3 regions of the Exiguobacterium sp. S22-S28 genome follow, and region 2 is predicted to be linked to each of the others. Evidence: riboswitches for the same ligand, from Rfam matches in the RefSeq annotation. Region 2 holds a riboswitch; each other region holds the start of a gene.
What was found. A riboswitch is a leader RNA that binds a small molecule or an ion and turns the genes downstream of it on or off. The one in region 2 is predicted to bind thiamine pyrophosphate.
Positions count from the first base shown of each region.

Region 1 (3,278 bases), on a different contig from region 2:
GGGTCTTCGCATTAAAGAAATGGAAGCGGAAATTGTTCGATATGAAGAAATGTTGAAGCGCCAAGAGGAATTACTAGGTGATCGTTTACGGGTGTTACAAGAAAATGATGGGAATTCCATCAAATGGGAAGAAGTCATTTTCGGATCAAAAAATCTAGGTGATTTGTTCAGCCGTGTTATGGCAGGTAAAAAAATTGCTGAGCAGGATGACAAGATGATTTCTGCCTATCTTGAAACTCAGAAAAAATTAGACGAGATGAAGCGTGATCTCGTAGCGAAAAAAGAAGAGCGTGTCAAAGAAAAACAAGTACTTTTGGTTCAAAAAAAGCAGTTGAAAAAGCAGATGAAAGAACGAAGTGCCACTTTAAAAAAATTACGCAAAGGTAAAACGAAATTTACGACCAAGCTCTTGGATGCAAAAGAATTACAAGCGACATTAGAAGCTCAGGAACGGGCCATTGCTGCGGCAAAAGCAGCTGCAAAGGCAGCGGCAGAAAAGGCTGCAGCTGAAAAAGCGGCGGCTGCACGTGCAGCAAAAGAAGCGGCGAAGTCGCAGGCGAAGAATGAAACAAATGATGCTGTCCCTGTTGTAAGTGTCCCGAGTGGTTCAGCTAAATTCATTCGACCGGCTTCCGGCAGTGTGTCGCAAGGGTTCGGACCGGCAAGTGGAGCGAACGGCTATACGTTCCATAACGGCGTAGACTTTAGCGGTCCAGCAGGATCACCGATTCGTGCAGCTGCATCAGGAACGGTCATCACAGCTGGGAGTGGCGGACCTTATGGAAATCATGTCATGATTTCACATTTTATGGATGGTCAAGTTTATACAACGGTTTATGGTCATATGAATTCGTTGTCTGTCCGTGCGGGTCAAACCGTCTCGCAAGGTCAATCCATTGGGACTTTGGGCAATACGGGTAATTCAACAGGACCACATCTTCACTTTGAGTTACATGTCGGTGGATACCAATACAGTGCGACAGGACCGGCTAATACAGTTAATCCACTCGGATATTTATAAAAACGAGCTGTGGCTCGTTTTTTTTTGAGGGCTGTGCTACAGTGGTAAAGAATTTAATTTAAGAGCAACTAGGGGAGCTGGAGGAGTCCGGCTGAGAGGAAAACCATTCTGTTTTCGACCCTGTCACCTGAACTGGATAATACCAGCGTAGGAAAGTTGAGATCGAAGACATGGAAGATTCAACCGTCTGAGCGGTTATTCATGGCGTCGTCTGCTTTTTTACAGCGGACGGCGCTTTTTGTCGTCTGTTTTCTTTCCTTAGATTTGCTCACACGAAAGTGAGGAAGCGATATGAAACATGTACTGACGATTGCAGGATCTGATTCCGGTGGTGGAGCGGGAATCCAGGCAGATTTAAAAACATTCTCCGCCCTTGGTGTCTACGGTATGAGTGTCATTACAGCAATCACTGCCCAAAATACGTTAGGAGTCCAGGCGGTTGAAGATGTGTCGCCGGCGCTCGTCGAGGCGCAACTCACCTCAATTTTTTCAGATATTCGTGTGGATGCCGTCAAAATCGGGATGGTCTCGAATCAAGAAACCATCCACGTCATCGCGCAACAACTCAAGCACTGTCAAGTTCCGATCATTTTAGATCCGGTCATGGTCGCGAAAGGCGGGCATGATTTACTGCAGACGGATGCAAAGCAGGCATTGATGGAGGAACTGTTACCGCTCGCGACACTCGTGACACCCAATATTCCGGAAATCGAGCGGATGATCGGTTACCCGGTTCAATCGATCGAGGAGATGCGGCAGGCCACAATCGAGTTGTCTAAACAACGGGTGGATTCCGTGTTGCTGAAAGGCGGACATTTGGAAGGGCAACAAGCCACGGATCTTTTATACACACAAGGTCAACACCATTTCTTTGAGCAGGAGCGTCTAGATCGTCTGCATACACACGGGACAGGCTGTACGTTGTCAGCTGCGATTGCAGCACGCCTTGCGTTAGGGGACTCGCTTACCGACAGTGTAGCCCATGCCAAGCGGTATGTGACGGAAGCGATTCGTCATGGTTTTGCGCTTGGGCACGGGATTGGACCGACTCATCACTTTTATCAAAATTAGGCGAGAATACGCCCACTTCTAAACGTTAAGGGCGAAGCCCTAGTGAAAGTGGGAGATGAATCGCCAGCCTGCTTTTCGGGTATATTCTCTTTGAAGGAGGTGAAAAATGGTGTTGAAGCACAAGGCCTACAAATTCAGAATCTACCCCACAAAAGAGCAGGAAATCCTGATCGCGAAGACGATCGGGTGTTCGCGCTTCATCTTCAACCACTTCTTGGCGAAGTGGGATGAAATGTACAAGACCACTGGAAAAGGACTGTCCTATGGTTCTTGTTCCAAAGAAATTCCTGTGTTGAAGCAGGAGTTCGACTGGTTGAAGGAAGTGGATAGTACCTCTGTTCAGATCAGCGTCAAACATCTTGCTGATGCGTTTGACCGCTTCTTCAAGAAGCAGAACGAACACCCTCGTTTCAAGTCCAAGCGCCATCCCGTCCAGTCGTACAAGACCAACATCCAAGGCAAAAACCAGCTTCCTGAAGTATCGATTGGATGCAACAAGCTCAAACTTCCGAAGCTGAAATGGGTTCGTTTCGCCCACTCGAAGCAGGTCACAGGACGGATCTTGAACGCCACGATCCGACGTAACGCTTCAGGCAAATATTTCGTCTCTCTGCTCGTCGAGCAGGAGATCAACGAACGGCCGAAGACCGGTTCATCCGTCGGCGTCGACGTCGGACTCAAGAACTTCGCCACCCTCTCGGACGGCACGGCATACAAGAACGACCGTTACTTCCGTTCGCTTGAGAAGAAACTGGCGCGCGAACAACGTAAGCTCTCCCGCCGTCAACACATCGCCTTGAACAAGAAAGTGAAGCTGTCCGAGGCGAGAAACTATCAGAAGCAGAAACGGAAAGTCGCCCGTATCCACGAGAAGATTGCAAACAAGCGCACCGACTTCCTGCACAAGGTATCGACCGAGATCGTCCAAAGCCACGACGTCATCGGCATCGAGACCTTGCAGGTGAAGAACATGCAGAAGAACCGCAAGTTGAGCAAGTCCATCTCGGACGTCAGCTGGTCGGAGTTCTTCCGCATGCTGGAGTACAAGGCAGACTGGTACGGGAAGACCGTCGTGAAGGTTGGCAAGACCTTTGCTTCGAGCCAATTGTGCTCGAGTTGCGGACATCAACACAAAGACGTAAAACATCTTGGCTTGCGTGAATGGAAATGTCCGAGTTGCGGGATC
Region 1 covers NZ_JBHFFC010000013.1:6,055-9,332, reverse strand. The annotation lists gene ACHA8N_RS03150 (murein hydrolase activator EnvC family protein) at 1-1,021, shown strand, start outside; TPP riboswitch at 1,082-1,192, shown strand; gene thiD (bifunctional hydroxymethylpyrimidine kinase/phosphomethylpyrimidine kinase) at 1,313-2,092, shown strand; gene tnpB (IS200/IS605 family element RNA-guided endonuclease TnpB) at 2,202-3,278, shown strand, end outside.
Region 1: linked by a shared signal. The riboswitch ahead of thiD (bifunctional hydroxymethylpyrimidine kinase/phosphomethylpyrimidine kinase) and the one ahead of tenA (thiaminase II) in region 2 are both predicted to bind thiamine pyrophosphate.

Region 2 (3,278 bases):
GAGCTGCTCAAACGGACGGTCCAAAAGGGCGTGCAACTGCAAGCCGTTAATCATCCGGTCGATTTTGGAATCCAGCAAATACCCGCCTTGGCGTTCAAAAGCTTCCGTCTCTTGCGTGTAGCGTTCGAGCAACTGTTCGATCTGATCCGTTTTTGTCGCCATGTCCCGTTCGGTTTGTTGCAGGGAGCGTTGTAAATCGACAAGCGTGGCGAAGGCAGTCCACAGGACATCACGCCCCGTCATTACGTGGTCGAACACGGGAAGTTGTGCCAAATAACCGATGGAGAGCCCACTTTTTTGATAAATCGTTCCGCTGTCTTCGGAATCAAGGCGGGCAATCAAACGTAAGAGCGTCGTTTTACCGCTTCCGTTTCGGCCGATCAAGCCGATCCGGTCTTGGTGCTCGATAAAGAGGGAGACGTCCGTTAAGATATCGTCGCCTCCGAATTGTTTTGTCAGGTGTTGGATGTCGCAGATCATCATATGAAATGTCCTCTCTGGCGCATCAAAAAAAGGAGAGCGCAAACAGCACTCTCCTTGACTCGTGGAAGATGCGCTTTGCTTTATTTTTCAGGTATTGGGTTCGTTAAAAAAGGGCAGACTAGTCCCTTAGAACGCCATTCCATGAAAAATCGCGCGCAACAGATACAGTTGTTCCATCAACCAATGCTTACACGCAGCAAAACCCATGTCTCCACACCACCTTTTCCGATTCAATACATCTATTTTACCATGCCTGACAGAAAAGAAAACGTTAATCTTTATTTGAACAAGCCGGCAATCGAGTTGAAGAACGCACTGAGACCATCAAACAACTTCGCAAAAAATCCTTTTGTCTCTTCTGAAGTCGCAAAGGCCTGGATATCTTGTCCGGCATCTTTTAGACCACTCTCGATTTGACCCCAGTTCAGGTCCGCTTGTTCCATTTGATTAAACAGGCCGGTCAACCGGTCCATCTGAGCATCGGATAAATTGATGTTATTGTTTTGGATGACTTGGACGATGACGTTTTCAATCTCCACCTTCGTTTCCGGTTGTTGTTTCGCGATTTCCGCTTTGATTTCATTCATCAAGTCGGCGACCTTATCCGTCCCGACCGTTTTCCCGACATCGGATGTTACAGAGAGTTCTTGCTGGGCAAGGTCTTTTCGTTCATCCGTCAGTTTGATGCCGGTCTCGGCAGATGTTTGATCGTACGCTTTCATGATCCCGGTCAAAGCCGAAGTTCCGGTTACCTTATAAGGGGACGTGATCGTAATGTCCGCATCCGTTACACCCGCCGTGACAAGGGCGTTGAGGTACATGTCTTTTGTGACCCAGGTGATGTTTTCGGTCGCGACAGATAATCCATCGCCTTTTTCCGCCAACTCAATTTTAGCGGAAGAGTACATGCCGCCGCCCCGTTGTGATTGGGGAATGTTTTTCCCGAGATATTTTTCTTCATCGGCAGATGTTGCGATAATCGGGGTGATACCTTCCGGTGCATTCAAGCGGGACAAGACCCACGATTTATCCTTTGCCCCAAGGGATTCGCCAAGGGTGACGATTGTTTTGTCGACCACTTGTTCAGCAGATGCGGCCGTCGGTAGCAGTAAAGTAGTAGCAAGTAAAGCAGATGCCGTCCATGTGATTGTTTTATTCATAAAAGTTCCTCCATAAGTTAAGTATCAGGTACTAAATTTAGTCTAATCGACCGGCGACAGAAGAGAATCGGTCTCAAGGACGAGCCGTCATCCACCTTCCGTCATGTTCCATTGTACAAAAAAAATGAGCGAAATGACGAGAAAGGGTCAATTCCACATCAAATCATGATAAACTCAAAACAAATCAAATAGCGACCACTAGGGGAGTCAGTAGGCTGACTGAGACGACGAAGACGTTCGGACCCTTTGAACCTGATTAAGTTTGGACTTACGGAGGGAAGTGGCGTGGACGATCCTCTTTTTATGGTCTTTTCACGTCATGCCTGACATCGGGTGTGGCGTTTTTTGATTAACAAAGGGGGAAACGACATGACATTCAGTGAAGAAATCCGGCAAGCGGCACAACAGTATTGGGACAGCAGCTTTAGCCATCCGTTCGTCACAGGGATCGGAGACGGCACTTTGCCGCTAGCGAAGTTCCGTCATTACGTCCTGCAAGACGCCTATTACTTAAAACATTTTGCGAAAATCCAGGCCCGTGCTGCTTCGAAAGCCGATGATTTTGCGACGATTGCTGAACTGGCGGAGCATGCGACATCGACGTATGCTGCAGAACTCAGTCTGCACCAATCGTTTTTTGAACCGCTTGGGATCTCAAGCGAGACGCTGGCTGAGTTCGAACCGGCACCAACGGCTTATGCTTATGTGTCGCACATGCATCATGCGAGTGAAGGGACACTGGGGGAGACGATTGCTGCCATTTTACCGTGTTACTGGCTTTACTATGAAGTCGGACAGCAGTTACAAGGCTGTACGCCGGATTCTCCAATCTATGCGCAATGGATTGCGACATACAGTTCCGAATGGTTTGAACGGGTCGTATTTGAACAAGTTGATCGTCTGAATGATTTGGCGGAGCGGGCAAGTGCCGAAGAAAGGGAACGGATGAAACAACATTTTGTCAAAAGTTGTTATTATGAATTGATGTTTTGGCAGATGGGCTGGACGGAAGAGACGTTTGAAAAGCAGTACATGCAGACGATGAAAATCACATCATCCAAGTAAGGAAAAACGTTTAAATCAACAAACACCGGGTCCGACGACAATCGGATCCGGTGTTTGTTGTCTAAAAAATAACTCAGCTGTGTCGTTCAATCAAATCCGCCAGACGTTGTTTGACGGCAGTCGGATTGGTTAAATCCTGATTGGATAACGAAAGTTTTGTCATCGTCTCGTCCGTACCGGCCATTTCACTGAACAGTGAACCAAGGCTGTGGGCACGGCGGTCGATCTGGACGACGATGTCGATGCCGGACCGGTCTTGTAACAGGATGACTTCGATTTCGTCCAGTTTATGGGCATAATGGGTGCCACGTGCTGAATACTCGAGTTCTTGCGCGATCGGCAAATCTTTCCGGAAGCGGCCCGGTAATTTCTCTGTATCGGCTTTCTTTAAGCGGAATCCGAGGTCTTCCATCGCTTCAAGGATGACCGATTGGTAGTCATTAGCTTTGACGACGACAGCATCATGGTCAGAAGGGTCAACCGCCTGCGCGATATCAAGACCCGTCTCGATCCATGACTTCGATTGGCTGACAGAGAGCGGCGTATTGAACGGTACTTGGAGCGTGAACG
Region 2 covers NZ_JBHFFC010000026.1:364,115-367,392, reverse strand. The annotation lists gene abc-f (ribosomal protection-like ABC-F family protein) at 1-483, opposite strand, end outside; gene ACHA8N_RS08510 (DUF1002 domain-containing protein) at 762-1,643, opposite strand; TPP riboswitch at 1,834-1,939, shown strand; gene tenA (thiaminase II) at 2,013-2,708, shown strand; gene ACHA8N_RS08500 (sporulation protein) at 2,782-3,278, opposite strand, start outside.

Region 3 (3,278 bases), on a different contig from region 2:
TCGCCATGTTATCACTCCTGACCGCCTTTTTTGCGGAAGACACCGTCTTCATCTGGTTGTTGTCACTCGCAGGACTCGGGGCGCAGGTCGGATGGATTTCGATTTCTGCTTCACAGATCGCCTTCCGTCGCCAATTCATCAAGGACGGACACTCTGTTAGCGAGTTGAAGTTCAAAACACCGTTCTTCCCGGTCTTACCGATCATCTCGTTTTCTTTAAACATGCTTGTCCTGATCAGTCTTGCCTTCCAAGCGGATCAACGGATCGCCTTATATATCGGTGTCCCCTTCTTCCTCTTGACATGGGCGTCTTATCATTGGTTCGTCAAAGGAAAACATCTCGCTGCCCAAACGGAACGACAAGCAGCCAGTTCGACCTTAGAGCCATAATCAAAAAGAACGTGACCGGCTTCGGGATTGATTCCCTGGCCGTCACGTTCTTTTTTAGTCATTTTTTATTGATCAGCCAGACTTCGTAATACGATTACTTCACCCGTGTGGACCGTGACATCGGCGATCTGCTGATCCGTCCATTCATTGCTGACGGTTAAGGAACCGCCGACGGGCACGTCATGATCGGTCAGCGGATACTTGACACCTCGAAGCGTCAAACGCGTCGGAACGAGTGGGATGAAGGACAGGTAATGATACTGATCCGCCTTGATTTGATAATGTCCTTCCTGTAAGAAACGCACCTCTTCGCGCTTCGTCATAAGACGCGCTGTCGGGAACTGTTTCAATAGATAGACGTTTTGCAGGGTCATATCCAGTCGACCACCTGTCGCCCCGAAAATCAACACGTCCGTCACTTCATACCGTTCGCTGACATGACGCAAAGCGAGTTCTAAATCGGTTTCATCTTTTTCAGCCGGATGAATCACCGCCCCTTCCGGCGTATATCCGAGCGAATCAAAGTCCCCGATTGCCAAGTCAAACGTGAGACCTTGTTGCACTAGCGTAGCGACACCGCCGTCGACAGCGATGACCACCGTATTCTCATCGATAAACGGCGTCAGGGACGGTACGTCCTCGACCGGTCCTGCTGCGACGATTACAGCGCGCATCAGACACCTCGCGCCGAGTACCGGAGGAGTCGTGGCGCCGTCGTGAATAAGAGCCCTGCGACAATGCCGCATAACAGGTACGATGGAACCATGTACGTCGCATTGTAAATCAAGGAGTACGGTACGACCGGACTACCTTCCGCGTATTCAGCAAAGAAGACGATTCCACTGATGACATGGCAGACATACCGTAATCCGGCACCAAGGAACGTTGCCATCAAAACGATGGCCATCAAACGTCCGTTTTTCCCAGCCGCTGCCGCCTTTTTGACTTGACGGGCAAATAAACCACTCAGTCCAACAACACCAAATGCAATCGTATAATCGAGCAACGGTTGGACGACCGTCAAGATTTGCGGCGCGAACATCAGCTGAATCGTTCCGACGAGAGCTCCTGTCACGACACCACCCACGACGCCGTGACGGAACGCCATCACAAAAATCGGCAGCATCGCTAAGCTGACAGAACCTCCTTGGGGCATCTTAAAGGGAATCAATAAATCAAATACCACCCCGAGACTTGCAAAAATTGCAATTTCCATTAACATTTGTAGCCGTTTCATACTTGTTTCCTCCTAAAAATAAAATCGCAGGACGGCAAAAAGGCAGTACGACGGACGCCGTACTGCCTGCGTGCGCCACATCCCTACGTCCGTCTGAACGGAACAGGTTCGAAGGGTTAAAGTCCAATCACTTCTCTCAGCCGCTTGACGCGACACCCCTTGCGGTCTTCATTAAGTTTTGTTTGCCTTTTTATTATACGTGAGCGGCACTGCGAATACTAGTGATTGCTTCCGTATAATCGGGTGCATTGTAAATGGCGGATCCGGCAACAAGGACGTTCGCCCCGTTTTCGATGCACAGCTTCGCTGTCTCCGCATTCACACCACCATCAATTTCAATTTCAAATGTCAGCCCACGCTCTGCCTTTAGGTCTGCAAGTTGCTTCAGTTTCGTCATGACACCCGGCAGGAAGGCTTGACCGCCAAATCCAGGATTAACCGTCATCAACAAGACCATATCGACCTCTTCTAAGACATGTTCAATCGTCGTCAGCGGTGTATGCGGGTTCAGAACAACCCCCGCCTTCGCACCCGCTGCTTTGATTTGCTGGAGGACACGATGCACATGGTTCGTCGCCTCAACATGGAAGGTCACGATGTCAGCACCTGCTGCAACAAAAGCTTCCACAAAGTTTTCCGGCCGATCAATCATTAAATGAACGTCGAGAACCATGTCTGTTTTTTGGCGTAAACTGCTTAAGACCGGTAAACCAAAGGAAATGTTCGGGACAAACTGACCATCCATGACATCAAAATGAATATAGTCGGCGCCTGCCGCCTCGACGGCTTTGACGTCCCGCTCCAAGTTTGCAAAATCTGCTGATAAGATTGATGGTGCAATTTTAATCATCTCAATACCTCCGGGCTCGATTCTTGATTTCCTCTACAAACATACCATAATTCGTATACCGTGAGAGCATGATTTCGTTCGCTTCAACCGATTCTTTGACGGCACATCCCGGTTCATTCAAATGCAGACATCCCCGATATTTACAGTCGTCTTGCAAAGCGACGAATTCAGGAAAACACCAACGCAATTCTTCGAGTTCCATTTCATGCGGGAAATCGAGATTTGAAAAACCTGGTGTATCTGCGATCAACCCTTCACCGAGCGGAATCAAGGTGACATGACGTGTCGTATGTCGACCGCGTCCAAGTGACTTCGAAATATGACTCGTCTCAAGAGCCAATGAGGGTTCGAGCGCATTGAGCAACGAACTTTTCCCGACACCGGATTGTCCCGCCAGTACGCTGGTCTTATCTTTCAGCAAGGGGCGGACGAGCTCCACTCCGACAAGCGTCTCGCTCGAAGTCTCAACGACGGGGTAGCCGATTTTTCGGTACGCCGCGATAGCTTCTTTTACCGCCTGTTCGGTTGTCCCTTGCAACAGATCCATTTTCGTTAAAATAATGATCGGTTGGATGTCCTTCGCTTCAATCAGTACAAGAAACCGGTCAAGCAGATGGGCAGAAAAATCGGGTTCCGCCGCTGAGACAACCAGTAGCGCTTGATCGATATTCGCAACCGGTGGTCGGACCAAGAAATTTTGACGTTCCTTTACTTCCAAGATGTAGCCGGTCTCACTTTCGATGTGTAACACAACCTCATCGCCTACGACAGGACTGATCCCACGTTTTCTGAAATTACCGCG
Region 3 covers NZ_JBHFFC010000005.1:91,084-94,361, forward strand. The annotation lists gene ACHA8N_RS01275 (amino acid permease) at 1-389, shown strand, start outside; gene ACHA8N_RS01280 (thiamine diphosphokinase) at 455-1,063, opposite strand; gene thiT (energy-coupled thiamine transporter ThiT) at 1,063-1,626, opposite strand; TPP riboswitch at 1,690-1,796, opposite strand; gene rpe (ribulose-phosphate 3-epimerase) at 1,820-2,476, opposite strand; gene rsgA (ribosome small subunit-dependent GTPase A) at 2,478-3,278, opposite strand, start outside.
Region 3: linked by a shared signal. The riboswitch ahead of thiT (energy-coupled thiamine transporter ThiT) and the one ahead of tenA (thiaminase II) in region 2 are both predicted to bind thiamine pyrophosphate.